3 regions of the Allobranchiibius sp. GilTou38 genome follow, and region 3 is predicted to be linked to each of the others. Evidence: predicted binding sites of a transcription regulator. Region 3 holds the regulator's gene; each other region holds the start of a gene.
What was found. Region 3 encodes HrcA, which represses chaperone genes, less so after heat shock. Its sites were predicted from a motif close to TTNGCACTCGNNNNNNNCGAGTGCNAA; they were not measured.

Region 1: groES (co-chaperone GroES) is a predicted target of HrcA. The motif match lies at 2,450-2,476, and genes of this name have one in related genera.
Region 2: groL (chaperonin GroEL) is a predicted target of HrcA. The motif match lies at 2,825-2,851, and genes of this name have one in related genera.

Annotation. Positions count from the first base shown of each region.
Region 1 covers NZ_JAGEKN010000017.1:56,321-61,032, forward strand. Annotated here, with positions in the region: gene JOB34_RS16800 (glycoside hydrolase family 3 N-terminal domain-containing protein) at 1-859, opposite strand, end outside; gene JOB34_RS16805 (hypothetical protein) at 879-1,028, shown strand; gene JOB34_RS16810 (class I SAM-dependent methyltransferase) at 1,165-2,388, opposite strand; gene groES (co-chaperone GroES) at 2,636-2,929, shown strand; gene groL (chaperonin GroEL) at 3,079-4,698, shown strand.
Region 2 covers NZ_JAGEKN010000005.1:121,051-125,762, reverse strand. Annotated here, with positions in the region: gene JOB34_RS04020 (pyridoxal-dependent decarboxylase) at 1-1,207, shown strand, start outside; gene JOB34_RS04015 (hypothetical protein) at 1,336-2,055, opposite strand; gene JOB34_RS04010 (CopG family transcriptional regulator) at 2,052-2,255, opposite strand; gene JOB34_RS04005 (DUF3263 domain-containing protein) at 2,419-2,724, shown strand; gene groL (chaperonin GroEL) at 2,973-4,601, shown strand.
Region 3 covers NZ_JAGEKN010000016.1:27,428-32,139, forward strand. Annotated here, with positions in the region: gene JOB34_RS16495 (hypothetical protein) at 1-529, opposite strand, end outside; gene JOB34_RS16500 (DUF3097 domain-containing protein) at 526-1,401, opposite strand; gene hrcA (heat-inducible transcriptional repressor HrcA) at 1,522-2,562, shown strand; gene dnaJ (molecular chaperone DnaJ) at 2,621-3,745, shown strand; gene JOB34_RS16515 (16S rRNA (uracil(1498)-N(3))-methyltransferase) at 3,750-4,496, shown strand; gene JOB34_RS16520 (PhoH family protein) at 4,546-4,712, shown strand, end outside.

The sequences.
Region 1 (4,712 bases), on a different contig from region 3:
ACACGTCGCCGCCGGCCTGCACGAACCGCACGGCCCGCTCGCCCACCGGGGTGACCGCCAGGGCAGGTGTGTTGACGTCGTCGGTGATGACCAGCCCGGCGAAACCCAGCCTGCCGCGCAGCAGCCCGGTCACCACCGCGCGCGAGAACACGGCGGACTGTCGGGCGTCCAGGCGCGGGTAGCGCGCCGAGGAGACCATCACGGCCTGGGCGCCCGCGCTGATGCCCGCGGCGAACGGCCCGAGGTAGGGGTCGGTGGTGCTCGCGACCGGGTCGGTGATGCCGGTCGAGCTGGTGTCGGTGTTGTCGGTGATCCGGCCGAGGCCCGGGAAGTGCTTGAGCGTGGCGGCCACCTGAGAGGACCGCATCCCGCGCACCACGTCACCGACGGCCCCCGCGACGACCCTGGGGTCGCTGCCGTACTCGCGGTGGAACGCGCCGATCGGTGCGTTCCGGGTGCCGATCGCCGCGGGCACGGTGTCGGCCACGGGTGCCAGGTCGAGATTGAGACCCGCGGCCCGCAGGGACCGGGCGAACGACGCGGCGTACGCCGTACGCGCAGCCGGGGACATCCGGGCCTGGGCCGTGGCCGATGCGATGGCCGGGAATCCGCTGCCGCGCAGCTCCTGCACCTGCCCGCCCTCCTGATCGGCGGCGATGAGCAGGCCGGGGGAGCCGGTGCTGCTCGCCTGCGCCTGCACGGCTGCCGACGCGGCGCTCACCGCCGCGGACCCCTGCCACCCGCCGGCGTAGTAGACCGAACCGACGTGCGATACGGCGATCGCCCGCCGCACGGCGCCGGCACCGCCGGTCGTCATCCCCACCATCACCAGTTGACCGGCACGTTGCGCGGGCGTCATCCGGTCCACGATCGAGTCGATGCAGGTGGCCGGTTCGGACCGCGCGCTCGCGCGCGTCGACGGTGTCGAGGTGCGGGTGGGTGTGCGCGTCGGGGTGCCGGACGACGACCCGTGGGCGCGGGACGTGGAAGGTGCCGCCGAGGTCGAGGAGGTCGACGGTGTCGCCTGAGCCGACGGGGTCGCGCTCGTCGTGCGGACCTGGGCGGCCGAGTCGCGCGCCGACGATGCCGCGTCGCCGCCACCGGAACACGCGGCGAGCGCGAGCACCACGGGCAGTGCGAGCGGTGCGAGACGGCGGCGGCCGGTCACAGCGGCGTCACAACCAGCACGACCTGCGCGCCGCCGACCCGGGTGATGACGATGGTGGTCGTCCGATCGCCCTGCAGGCGCAGTTGTCGGCGCAGCTGGTCGGCGTCCAAGGAGACCCCGCGCTTCTTGATGGTGAGGGTGCCGGTGTCCCGGTCGCGCAACAACGCGCGAAGCCCCTTCAGGTTGTAGGGCATGGCGTCGGTGATGGCATAGCGGCGCGCCCAGGGCAGCTGGACGTCGGCCAGCCCGGTGACGTACCCGACGCCCGGTGACAGCTCCCGGCCGTCGGCCGCGTTGACGAGGGCTCCCACGAGACCAGCCCGGATCACGGCGCGGTCCGGCTCGTAGAGGTAGGGGCCGAGGCGGGCAAGCTCCGCGGGCAGCGGCTGGGCGCCCAGCGCGTCGCGTTCGGTGACGAGCGCACTGACATGCTCTCGCACGACGCAGGCGGTGCGACCGGGCGTCCGCACGGTGGCGCCGGCCCAGAGCGCGCACTCCAGCACCTCCCCGTCGTACGACGTCCACTGCGCCTCGACCCCGGCCGGCACGGCCGCGTGCGGGAAGGACGGGCTGAGCTTGGCCCCGGCGGCGGGGGTGCGGGTGAGGTAGCCGCGGACGTCGTCCCACGACGGACTGATGTCCTCGAGCCGGAAGAGCCGGCGGGTGCGGCCCTGGGCGTCGGCCACCCCGGGTGTACGTCGCGCAGGGTCGAGCCAGATGCCACAGCCGCGGGCGTCCTCACCGCTCGGGATCGCGACGTCGTGCGCGGCCGTGTGCTGCACCTGGGCCCGCGGCCAGTGGCGCAGGTTGACGGCGGCGATGGCCGCGGTCGCCTCGTCGGTGTCGACGGCGGTGAGGGCGATCCCGGCCTTCGCCATTGCGATGGCGTCGGCCCCGATGCCGCAGCCCAGGTCGTAGACGTGGCGTACCCCGGCCTCGACGAACCGGGTCGCGTGGCGGGCGGCGATCCGTGTCCGGGTGGCCTGCTCCAGGCCGTCGCGGGTGAAGAGCATCTCGCGGGCCGCCGCACCGAACTTGGGCAGGGCCCGGGCGCGCAGGTCGGACTGGGTGAGCGCCGCGGAGACCAGTTCGGCGTCGAAACCCTCGCCGCGCAGCCTGGTGGCCAGGGACATTGCCTCGGACGCGTCGTACGGTGGCAGCGACTGCAGCAGGCCCCACCCCTCGCCCGACGCGAGCCGGTGCACCAGGGCGGGATCCATGGCGGACATTCTGACGTACGACGGGCTCGTGACGACCGCTGCCGCGGCCCTTCGTGCGGGTTTGGCACTCGAGTTGCACGAGTGCTAACGCCCGGCATAGATTCAGGGCTGGCACTCCCCCTGGGACAGTGCCAGTGCAGGCACCGAGGCCGACCCCGCGACGGCGTCCTCGATCGGCCTTCACCGGCGAGGGCCCAGGGACCACCAACTCCCTGCCATCGGCAGGCCACCAAGGAAGGTCCCCACCGTGTCGGTCAACATCACGCCACTCGAAGACCGCGTCGTCGTCAAGTCCGTCGAGGCCGAGCAGACCACCGCCTCCGGCCTGGTCATCCCGGACACCGCCAAGGAGAAGCCCCAGGAGGGTGAGGTCCTGGCCGTCGGCCCGGGTCGCATCGACGACCACGGCAACCGTGTCCCCCTGGACGTCGCCGTCGGCGACAAGGTCATCTACAGCAAGTACGGCGGCACCGAGGTGAAGTACTCCGGCGAGGAGCTGCTCATCCTCTCCGCCCGCGACATCCTCGCGGTCGTCAAGTAACTCCCGTCGTCACGTAGCTGACGACATCTCGTACGTCGCACGCCCCGGCTGTGGGCCCGTCATCAACACTGCCGGGCCCGCCGCCGGGGCGTCGTCGTACCAGCTGCCTGCCTCCCCGCACGCACCCACGAAACACTTAAGGACCACACATGGCTAAGACGCTGGAGTTCAACGACTCCGCCCGCAAGTCCCTCGAGCGCGGTGTCGACGCACTCGCGAACGCCGTCAAGGTGACGCTCGGCCCCAAGGGCCGCAACGTCGTCATCGACAAGAAGTGGGGCGCCCCCACGATCACCAACGACGGGGTGACCATCGCCCGCGAGGTCGAGCTGGACGACCCGTACGAGAACCTCGGCGCGCAGCTCGCCAAGGAGGTCGCCACCAAGACCAACGACGTCGCCGGTGACGGCACCACCACCGCCACGGTGCTCGCCCAGGCCATGGTCAAGGAAGGCCTGCGCAACGTCGCGGCCGGCGCCGCCCCGTCCGCACTGAAGCGCGGAATGGACAAGGCCGTCGAGGCCATCAACGACCGTCTGCTCTCCACCGCCCGTGAGCTCGAGGGCAAGGACGAGATCGCCCAGGTCGCCACCCTGTCCGCGCAGGACGGTACCGTCGGCTCGCTCATCGCCGAGGCCTTCGACAAGGTCGGCAAGGACGGCGTCATCACGGTCGAGGAGTCCTCCACCGCGATCACCGAGCTGGACTTCACCGAGGGCATGCAGTTCGACAAGGGCTACATCAGCCCGTACTTCGTCTCCGACCCCGAGCGGATGGAGGCCGTCCTGGAGGACGCCTACATCCTGATCAACCAGGGCAAGATCTCCGCCGTCGCCGACGTCCTTCCGCTGCTGGAGAAGGTCGTGCAGGCCGGCAAGCCGCTGCTGATCATCGCCGAGGACATCGACGGTGAAGCCCTGTCGACCCTGGTGGTCAACAAGATCCGCGGCACGTTCAACGTCGTCGCGGTCAAGGCGCCCGGGTTCGGTGACCGCCGCAAGGCCATGCTGCAGGACATCGCCATCCTCACCGGCGGCCAGGTCGTCGCCGAGGAGATCGGTCTGAAGCTGGACCAGGTCGGCCTCGAGGTGCTGGGTCAGGCCCGTCGCACCGTCGTGACCAAGGACAACACCACGGTCATCGAGGGTCAGGGCGACTCCGCGGACGTCGACGGCCGCGTCAAGGAGCTCAAGGCCGAGATCGAGCGCACCGACTCCGACTGGGACCGCGAGAAGCTGCAGGAGCGGCTCGCGAAGCTGGCCGGCGGCGTCTGCGTCATCAAGGTCGGCGCGCACACCGAGGTGGAGCTCAAGGAGAAGAAGCACCGCATCGAGGACGCCATCTCCGCGACCCGGGCAGCCATCGAGGAGGGCATCGTCGCCGGTGGCGGCTCCGCTCTGGTGCACGCCTCGGCCGCGCTGCAGAACCTCGCGCTCGAGGGCGACGAGGCCACCGGTGCCGCACTGATCGGCAAGGCCGTGGTCGAGCCGCTGCGCTGGATCGCCGAGAACGCCGGCCTCGAGGGCTACGTCGCGGTCTCCAAGGTCCGCGACCTGGAGCCGGGCAACGGCCTGAACGCCGCCACCGGCGAGTACGGCGACCTGATCAAGTCCGGGGTCATCGACCCGGTCAAGGTCACCCGGTCGGCGCTGCGCAACGCCGCCTCGATCGCGTCGATGGTGCTGACCACCGACACGCTCGTGGTGGAGAAGAAGGAAGAGGACGACTCAGACGCCGGGCACAACCACAGCCACGGCCACTCGCACTGAGCCGAGCTGAACCG
Region 2 (4,712 bases), on a different contig from region 3:
GTTGACGGAGAAGGGTATCGGCGGCCAGGAGGCGCTGCGCCTCTTCGCCGAGGAGCTCTCGCTGGCGTGCCTGTCGACCGACCACCCGCGCTACCTGTCCTTCATCCCGTGCGCGCCGACGCGCGAGGCCGCGATGTTCGACCTGGTCGTGGGGGCCTCGTCCATCTACGCGGGTTCATGGCTCGAGGGGGCGGGCGCCGTATATGCAGAGAATCAGGCTCTGCGCTGGATCGCCGACCTCGTCGGGCTGCCCGAGGGCGCCGGCGGCTCCTTCGTGCAGGGCGGCACGATCGGCAACCTCTCCGCGCTGGTCACCGCCCGCGAGACCGCCCGCGTACGCAGCGGTGCCCGACCGTTCCGCGTAGCCGCGACCGTCGGATCGCACTCCTCCATCGCGTCGGCCTGCCGGGTCATGGACGCCGAACTGGTGCAGGTGCAGGTCGGCGACGACCTGCGGCTGACCGGTGAGGCGCTGCGCGAGGTGCTCATCGACGAGGGGCCGGAGTCGTTCTTCGCCGTCGTGGCGACCTGCGGAACCACCAACTTCGGCATCATCGACGACCTGGAGTCGGTCGCCGCAGTGTGCGAGGAGTTCGGCATCTGGTTCCACTGCGACGGCGCGTACGGCGGCGCCGGGCTCGCCGCGCCCAGCGTCCGGCCCAAGTACGCCGGCATCGAGCGCTGCGACTCCTTCATCGTCGACCCGCACAAGTGGCTCTTCGCGCCGTTCGACTGCTGCGCGCTGCTCTACCGCGACCCGGCGCTGGCCCGGGCCGCGCACACCCAGCACGCGTCGTACCTCGACGTCCTCACCGACGCCCCGGACTGGAACCCCACGGACTACTCGGTGGGGCTCACCCGGCGCGCGCGGGGTCTGCCGTTCTGGTTCTCCCTGGTCGCGAACGGCACACAGAAGTACAGCGCGGCGATCGAGCGCACCCTGGAGGTGACCCGGTTCGCCGAGGCGCAGGTGATCTCGCGCGACTACCTCGAGGTCGTGCGCCACGCCGACCTGTCGATCCTGGTCTTCCGCCGGCTCGGCTGGGAGCCCGCGGACTACCACCGCTGGTCCGACGGTCTGCTGGAGCGCCAGGACGGGTTCGTGGTGCCCACCTCGCACGACGGGGAGACGCTCGCGCGCTTCGCGATCGTCAACCCGCTCACCAGCGAGGACGACATCACCGCAATCCTCGACTCGATGGCCTGACCTGCCCGGACCTCCCGCGGCGCGCGGACGTTCGTCGGTGCTGGTTCTGCGTCTGCGGCCAGTGCTGCAGCCCTGGCCGCAGACGCAAACCGGCCACGCCGACGCTCTCGTTTCGCCGTCGGATCGCCTCAGGCGGCGCGGATCTGCAGCTGTTGCCCGTCCGGGTCGGTCACGTGGACCGACCTCGAGTCGTCCTCGTGGATGACGGTCGCGTCCGCGTAGCCGTGGTCCTGTAGGTCCTTCGCGACTGTGTCGAGGTCGCGGGCCGTGGTCAGGCGCAGGCTCACCAGAGCGCCGGACCTGCCGGTGAGGGAGGTGCCGTCGCCGACGTGCAGGCCCACGGCGCCCGTCCCCACGGAGAACTGCGCGTACGTGCCGTCCGCCGCGCTCATCGAGCGCTCGAGCCCCAGCGTCCGGAGGAACCGCACGTAGGGGCCCGCGGGATCGGTGAAACGGACCGCCACCACGCAGATCGAGGCGTCGGGCGTCGGTTCGTGCGTCTGGTAGCCGTAGGTGTCGGCGTGCACCGAGTTGATCTGCACCTCGTCACCCAGCGGATCGGTGATCATCAGCGATGCGCCGAAGGTCTCATCGACGTATGTCGTGCCGAGTCGCTCGGCCAGGCCGATCAGGTCCGAGGATTCGAAACACAGATTCGTCTGGCCCGCGGCGCTCGGGGAGTCCGCGTCGCCGGCGGAATGCAGCCAGACCCGGCCCGCACCCGCGTGCAGATCGACCCAGCCGGACGACGTGACGGCGGGGGAGAGGCCGAGCACCTCGAGGAACTCCCGCATGGCCGGCAGGTCGTCGGTGTAGCGGATGGCGGCGACGGTCAGAGGCATGGTCATGACTCCCTTTCGGTGGATGTGCTCGTGGGCGTGCCGGGGTGCTCGTGGGCGTCGCCGTCGAGGTAGTCGGTGAGCGCACGTGAGACGAGGGTGGACAGGCTGCTGCCCTCGTCGACGGCCCGGTGCTTCACCCGGGTCACGAGGTCGGGCGGGAGGTAGACGTTGAACTGCACCTTGGAGGAGGGGTCGCGAGTTGCCATGACAGAATACTAGCAAAGTAGCAGGCGAGTCATAGGATGTCGACGAGACGCTCCCAGATCGCCCCATCCGGCTCATCCGTCACGGCACGCCGCAGCAGAATGACAAGGGTGTGATTCGCTCCTATAGTCGAGGCTGTTCATCTCGACGGCTGAAAGGTTGCCCATGAGCGTCGCCGACGCGCAGGTCCAGGGGGCCGACCGCACCAGTGATCTGTCCGATCGCGACCGTCGCATCCTGGACTTCGAGCGCACCTGGTGGAAGCTGCAGGGCTCCAAGGAGCAGGCCATCCGCGAGACGTTCGACCTCAGCTCCACGCGCTACTACCAGGCGCTGAACTCCCTGATCGACACCCCGGGCGCCCTCGCGTACGACGCGATGCTGGTCAAGCGACTGCAGCGGCTGCGGGCCGGCCGGATGCGCCAGCGCACCGCTCGTCGACTCGGGTTCGACCAGGGCGAGAAGGCCTGACCCCCTCCAGCCGCCGGACCTGAAGTCCGGCCTGCCATCCGGTGCGATCCGTGGGGCCTCAGCCGTTTGCACTCGGGGGCGGCGAGTGCCAATAATGCTGTTAGCACTCTCGCCATGAGAGTGACAGACAGTGGCCGTCCGACGAGTGCCGCTCACCGCCGGGTATCCGTACACCCGGGCAGGCGCGGCTCGTCCGTCGCGGGCGTCGTACGGCCAGCTTCGGTACGCACTGTGGGAGGACCACGCAGATGGCCAAGACCATTGCATTCGACGAAGAGGCCCGCCGCGGCCTCGAGCGGGGCATGAACATCCTCGCTGACGCCGTGCGCGTCACACTCGGCCCCAAGGGCCGCAACGTGGTGCTCGAGAAGAAGTGGGGAGCCCCCACGATCACCAACGACGGTGTCAGCATCGCCAAGGAGATCGAGCTCGAGGACCCCTACGAGAAGATCGGCGCCGAGCTGGTCAAGGAGGTCGCCAAGAAGACCGACGACGTCGCCGGTGACGGTACGACGACGGCGACCGTGCTGGCCCAGGCCATGGTCCGCGAGGGGCTGCGCAACGTCGCCGCCGGCGCGAACCCGATGGCCCTCAAGCGCGGCATCGAGGCCGCCGTGGCCGCGGTGTCCGCATCGCTGCTGAGCCAGGCCAAGGAGATCGAGACCAAGGAGCAGATCGCTGCTACCGCCTCCATCTCGGCCGCTGACCCGCAGATCGGCGAGCTCATCGCCGAGGCGATGGACAAGGTCGGCAAGGAAGGCGTCATCACCGTCGAGGAGAGCAACACCTTCGGGCTCGAGCTCGAGCTCACCGAGGGCATGCGCTTCGACAAGGGCTACATCTCCGGCTACATGGTGACCGACACCGAGCGCATGGAGACGGTGCTGGACGACCCGTACATCCTGGTCGTCAACTCCAAGATCTCCAGCATCAAGGACCTGCTGCCGCTGCTGGAGAAGGTCATGCAGTCCGGCAAGCCGCTGATGATCATCGCCGAGGACGTCGACGGCGAGGCGCTGTCGACCCTGGTGGTCAACAAGATCCGTGGCACCTTCAAGTCGGTTGCCGTCAAGGCCCCCGGTTTCGGTGACCGTCGCAAGGCCATGCTCGGCGACATCGCCATCCTCACCGGTGGTCAGGTCATCTCCGAGGAGGTCGGCCTCAAGCTCGACACCGCGGAGCTGGACCTGCTGGGCACCGCGCGTCGCGTGGTCGTCACCAAGGACGAGACGACCATCGTCGAGGGTGCGGGTGACACCGACCAGATCGCCGGTCGCGTCAGCCAGATCCGCGCCGAGATCGAGAACTCCGACTCCGACTACGACCGCGAGAAGCTCCAGGAGCGCCTCGCGAAGCTCGCCGGTGGCGTGGCCGTCATCAAGGCGGGCGCTGCGACCGAGGTCGAGCTGAAGGAGCGCAAGCACCGCATCGAGGACGCCGTCCGCAACGCGAAGGCTGCCGTCGAAGAGGGCATCGTCGCCGGTGGTGGCGTCGCGCTGCTGCAGGCGACCGACGCCGCGTGGGGTGGACTCAAGCTCGAGGGCGACGAGGCCACGGGTGCGAACATCGTCAAGGTGGCCGCCGAGGCTCCGCTGAAGCAGATCGCCTCGAACGCGGGCCTCGAGCCCGGCGTCGTGGTCGAGAAGGTGCGCAACCTGCCCTCCGGTGAAGGCCTGAACGCCGCGACCGGCGAGTACGTCGACATGGTCGCCACCGGCATCATCGACCCGGCCAAGGTGACCCGCTCGGCGTTGCAGAACGCCGCGTCGATCGCCGCGCTCTTCCTCACCACCGAAGCGGTCATCGCCGACAAGCCGGAGAAGAACGTGCCGGCGGCGCCGGGTGGCGGCGACGAGATGGGTGGCATGGGTTTCTGACCCAGCCGCGCAACGAAGGTCGCGGACGAGCGAAGCGAGTCCGCGGCCGCAGTGGAGTGGCTGGGGCAGAAACCCAGAAGGAACAGCTTCTGAGCTGAACCGAGAAGGGCC
Region 3 (4,712 bases):
TGCCTGCCTCCCAGAGCAGTTCGTACCGCTGCAGCGCCAGCTCGGGGCGCCACGGCATCGAGCCGGTTCCGAAGAGGTGCTCGCGGCGTTCCTCGCGCGCCTCCCGCGCGGCACCTCGCACACCGCGCACCCACCGCGCCAGGTCGTCGACGAGCTCCTGGTCGGTGCCGACCGAGCGACGGTCCTCCCAGGGCAGCAACGTGTAGGCGCCCGCCCACTCGGCGGCGGTGGTGTCGGCGCGGGTCAGGCCGAGATAGGAGATCGAGATGACCCGCCCGGTGCCGTCACCGCGTCCGAGGTCGGCGAACGTGTAGAGCTGCTCGACGTAGCCCAGCGTGTGCCCGGTCTGCTCGGCGGCGAAGACGCGCACGCCCTCCTGCAGAGAGTCGTGGTCGGCCCGCAGCTCCCCGGCGGGCAGTTGCAGCGGGTCGCCGGAGGCGAGCACCGCCGGCCCGTCCTCGCCCACGGAGGCCACGACGGCGACCAGCTCCGCGCGGAACCCCACGGCAGGGCGACCGGAGGAGCTCACGGCGACGGCACGGTGACGAAGTCGATGAGTTCCTCGACCCGGCCGAGCAGCTCCGGCTGGAGGTCGGCGTAGGTGCGCACGGTCGCGAGGATCTGCTTCCACCCGCGCGCGACGTCGGCCTGGGATTCGTGCGGCCAGCCGAGCTCGGCGAGGATCCCGTGCTTCCAGGACCGGCCGCGGGGGATCACCGGCCACTGCTGCCAGCCCAGCCGCTCGGGACGCACCGACTGCCACACGTCGATGTACGGGTGGCCGACGACGAGGACGTGCTCTCCGGCGTACGGCGACGCCATCGCCCCCGCGACGATCCGGGCCTCCTTGGTCCCGGGGACCAGATGATCGACGAGCACGCCCATCCGGCGTCGAGCGGTCGGCTTGAAGTCGCGGATCACCGACGTCAGGTCGTCGACGCCCTCGAGCAGCTCGACCACGACCCCCTCGATCCGCAGGTCGTCGCCCCAGACCTTCTCCACCAGCTCTGCGTCGTGGCGGCCCTCGACGAAGATGCGCGATCCGGCGGCGACGCGGGCCGTGACCCCGGCCACTGCACGGGAGCCGCTGGCGGTCCTGGTGGCGGCATTGCGGGTGGCGTCGATCGCGGTGGTGTCCTTCACCGCCACCAGCTCCACCGGTCTGCCGTCAACCAGGAACCCCGGCCCGAGGGGGAACGCCTTGCTGCGTCCGCGCCGGTCCTCCAGGTGCACCACGTGCATCCCACCGGCCTTCTCCACGCTGGTGATGGCCCCGCACCAGCCGGTCTCGACGTCCTCGACGACGACGCCGACCTCGGCCGGGAGGGGCACGGACCGACCGCGGCGGGGCGCGCGCCAGTCACCGGAGAGCACGTCGGCGCCGTAGCGGTCTGGGGTCACGGCACGAGGGTAGGGGCCCCCGGCCGAGGCCGGCAGGGAGGACACGCGCAGCGCCGCGGAGCACGTAGACTTGGCACTCGACGAAGTGGAGTGCCAGCCGACACCGTCTCGGGAGGTGACATGAGCGAAGAACGCCGCCAGCACGTGCTGCGCGCGATCGTGCAGGACTACGTCGCGACGTCCGAACCCGTGGGTTCCAAGGCGCTGCTCGACCGCCACCGCCTCGGGGTGAGCGCCGCCACCGTCCGCAACGACATGGCCGTCCTGGAGGAAGAGGGGCTCATCACCGCCCCGCACACCTCCGCCGGCCGGGTGCCCACCGACGCCGGCTACCGCGCGTTCGTCGACCGACTGAACGAGATCAAGCCGATGTCCCGGGCGGAGCGCGCCGCGGTGCAGACCTTCCTCGCACAGGCCGTCGATCTCGACGACGTGGTTGACCGCACGGTACGACTGATGTCGTCGCTGACCAACCAGGTCGCCGTGATGCAGTACCCCTCGCTCAACCCCGCGACGATCCGGCACACCGAGTTGGTCTCCCTCGACGGCGACCGCCTGATGGCCGTGGTGATCCTGTCCAACGGGCGGGTCGAGCAGCGCATCGTGCAGGTGGACGTCGACCTGGTCACCGAGGCCGGTCAGCAGTTGCTTCGGACCCTGCGCGATCGGGTCAACGAGGCCGTCGCCGGCGCGACTTGGTCCGAGGGCATTCGTCTGCTGCCGGCGGTCATCGACCGCATCGCCCCCGAGCATCGCGAGACCGCGGGTCTGGTGATCGCCGTTCTGGCCGACGCCCTGGCCCAGCAGCGGGAGGAACGGGTCGCGCTGGCGGGCACCGCTCACCTGGCCCGATCCGTCAGCGACTTCCCGATGACGATCGGCCCCGTGCTCGAGGCGCTGGAAGAACATGTGGTCCTGCTGCGTTTACTCGGACAGATGAGTCTGACGAGCAGCGTGTCCGGCGATTCGGTGGCCGTGCGCATCGGCGCCGAGAACACCGTCGACGGACTGCGCGGCGCCTCGGTGGTCAGTTCCACGTATGGAGCGGATTCGACCGCCGGGCTCGGCGTCCTCGGTCCGACCCGGATGGACTACCCCAGCACGATGGCGGCCGTGCGAGCGGTCGCGCGCTACGTGTCCGAGATTCTCGACCAACGCTGACCGCCGGTTCGCTACCGGCCATGTACTGCTTGAAGACGACCAGCTGACAAGGATTTTCGTGAACGACTACTACTCCGTCCTCGGCGTCTCACGGGACGCCAGCCCGGAAGAGATCAAGCGCGCCTACCGCCGCCTCGCCCGCAAGCTGCACCCGGACGTCAACCCCGGTGACGAGGCGTCCGAGGAGTTCAAGGCCGTCTCCCAGGCGTACGACGTGCTGTCGGACCCCACGAAGAAGTCGTCGTACGACATGGGTCAGGACCCGTACGGCGGCCAGGGTGCCGCCGGCTTCGGCCAGGGATTCTCCTTCAGCGACATCATGGACGCGTTCTTCGGCGGCACGGCTGCCGGCGGTGGCGGCCCGCGCTCGCGCGCCCAACGCGGCCAGGACGCGCTCATCCCCGTCGACGTGGACCTGCGGACAGCGGTCTTCGGCAGCGAGGAGGACATCACCTTCGACACTGCGGCCGTCTGTCACACGTGTGAGGGAAGCGGCGCCCGCGCCGGCACCGGCAAGCGCACCTGCGACGTGTGCCGCGGCGCCGGCCAGGTGCAGCAGGTGCAGCGCTCCTTCCTCGGTCAGGTCATGACGACCCGCCCCTGCGCCGCGTGCCGCGGTTTCGGTGAGGTCATCACCGACCCGTGCTTCGAGTGCTCCGGCGAGGGCCGGGTGCGCGACCGTCGCACCATCACGATCAAGGTGCCCGCGGGCGTCGACACCGGCACCCGCATCCAGCTCACCGGCGAGGGCGAGGTCGGCCCCGGCGGCGGCCCGGCCGGCGACCTCTACATCGAGGTCCGGGTGCGCAAGCACGCGACCTTCCAGCGACAGGGCGATGACCTGCACTGCTCGGTCGAGCTGCCGATGACCGCGGCGGCGCTGGGCACCGAGCTGCCCCTGGAGACATTCGACGGAGTCCGCGAGGTGGGCATCCGCGTGGGCACCCAGCCCGGTGACGTCATCACGCTGAAGGGGCTCGGCGTCACCAGGTTGCGCTCGGGGGTGCGCGGTGACCTGCTCGTGCACGCCAACGTGCGGACGCCGACCCGCCTGGACACCCAGCAGGAGGAGTTGCTGCGGCTGCTGGCCAAGGAGCGTGGCGAGGAGTCGCCCGAGGCCAATTTCCAGCCGGTCGGCCAGGGCCTGCTGGGCAAGCTGCGCGACGCGTTCAAGCAGAAGTGACGCCGTGACCGCGCCGATGTTCTACGCCGAGCCCGGGTCGCTGGCACAGGCGAGCGCGGGCGCGGTCATCACACTCACGGGACCGGAGGGTCGCCACGCCGTGCGGGTTCGCCGGATGGCGCCGGGGGAGCCGGTGCAGCTGTCCGACGGGTCCGGAGTGGTCGCCGTAGGTCGGGTCGACGCGGCCGAGGACGACATGCTGGCGGTCCTCATCGACGCGCTGGAGCGGCCCGATTCCCGCGGACCCCGGTTCGTGCTGGTGCAGGCGCTGGCCAAGGGCGGCCGGGACGAGCTGGCGATCGAGGCGGCCACCGAGCTGGGAGTCGACGCGGTCGTGCCGTGGGCCGCCGAACGATGCGTCGTGCAGTGGCGCGGGGACCGCGCCGTCCGCTCGCACCGCAAGTGGGAGAGCGTGGTGTCGGCCGCCGCGAAACAGGCGCGTCGGGCCACGCTTCCGGTGGTCGAGCCGCTGGCCACCAGCGCTCAGCTGGCAGATCGCCTGGCGGGTGCGCGGGTGGTGTTGCTTCACGAGGAGGCGACGAGCGCCATCGGCGCGCTGGACCTCGACGGTCTGGGTGACGGCGACCGGGTCGCACTGGTGGTGGGCCCGGAGGGCGGGGTGAGCGACCAGGAGCGCGCGAGCCTCGTCGCGGCCGGCGCCGACGTCGTACGCCTCGGTCCGTCCGTCCTGCGCAGCTCGACAGCTGGTCCTGCCGCGCTCGCGGTGCTGTCCGCGCGGTTGCGCTGGTGAGCAATTCGGGTCGATCCAGGCCGGATCACGCCCGTAGAATGGCCACACAATGACAGAACAGGACCGCCCCGCCGAGCAGATCGGTCAGCCCGTGAGGGCCGGCCACACCGTGCAGATCCCGCCCGACGTGGCCATGGTCACCCTCCTCGGCCCGCGGGACGAGTTGCTGCGCACCATCGAGCGCTCCTTTCCCAACCTGCTGATCCACGTCCGCGG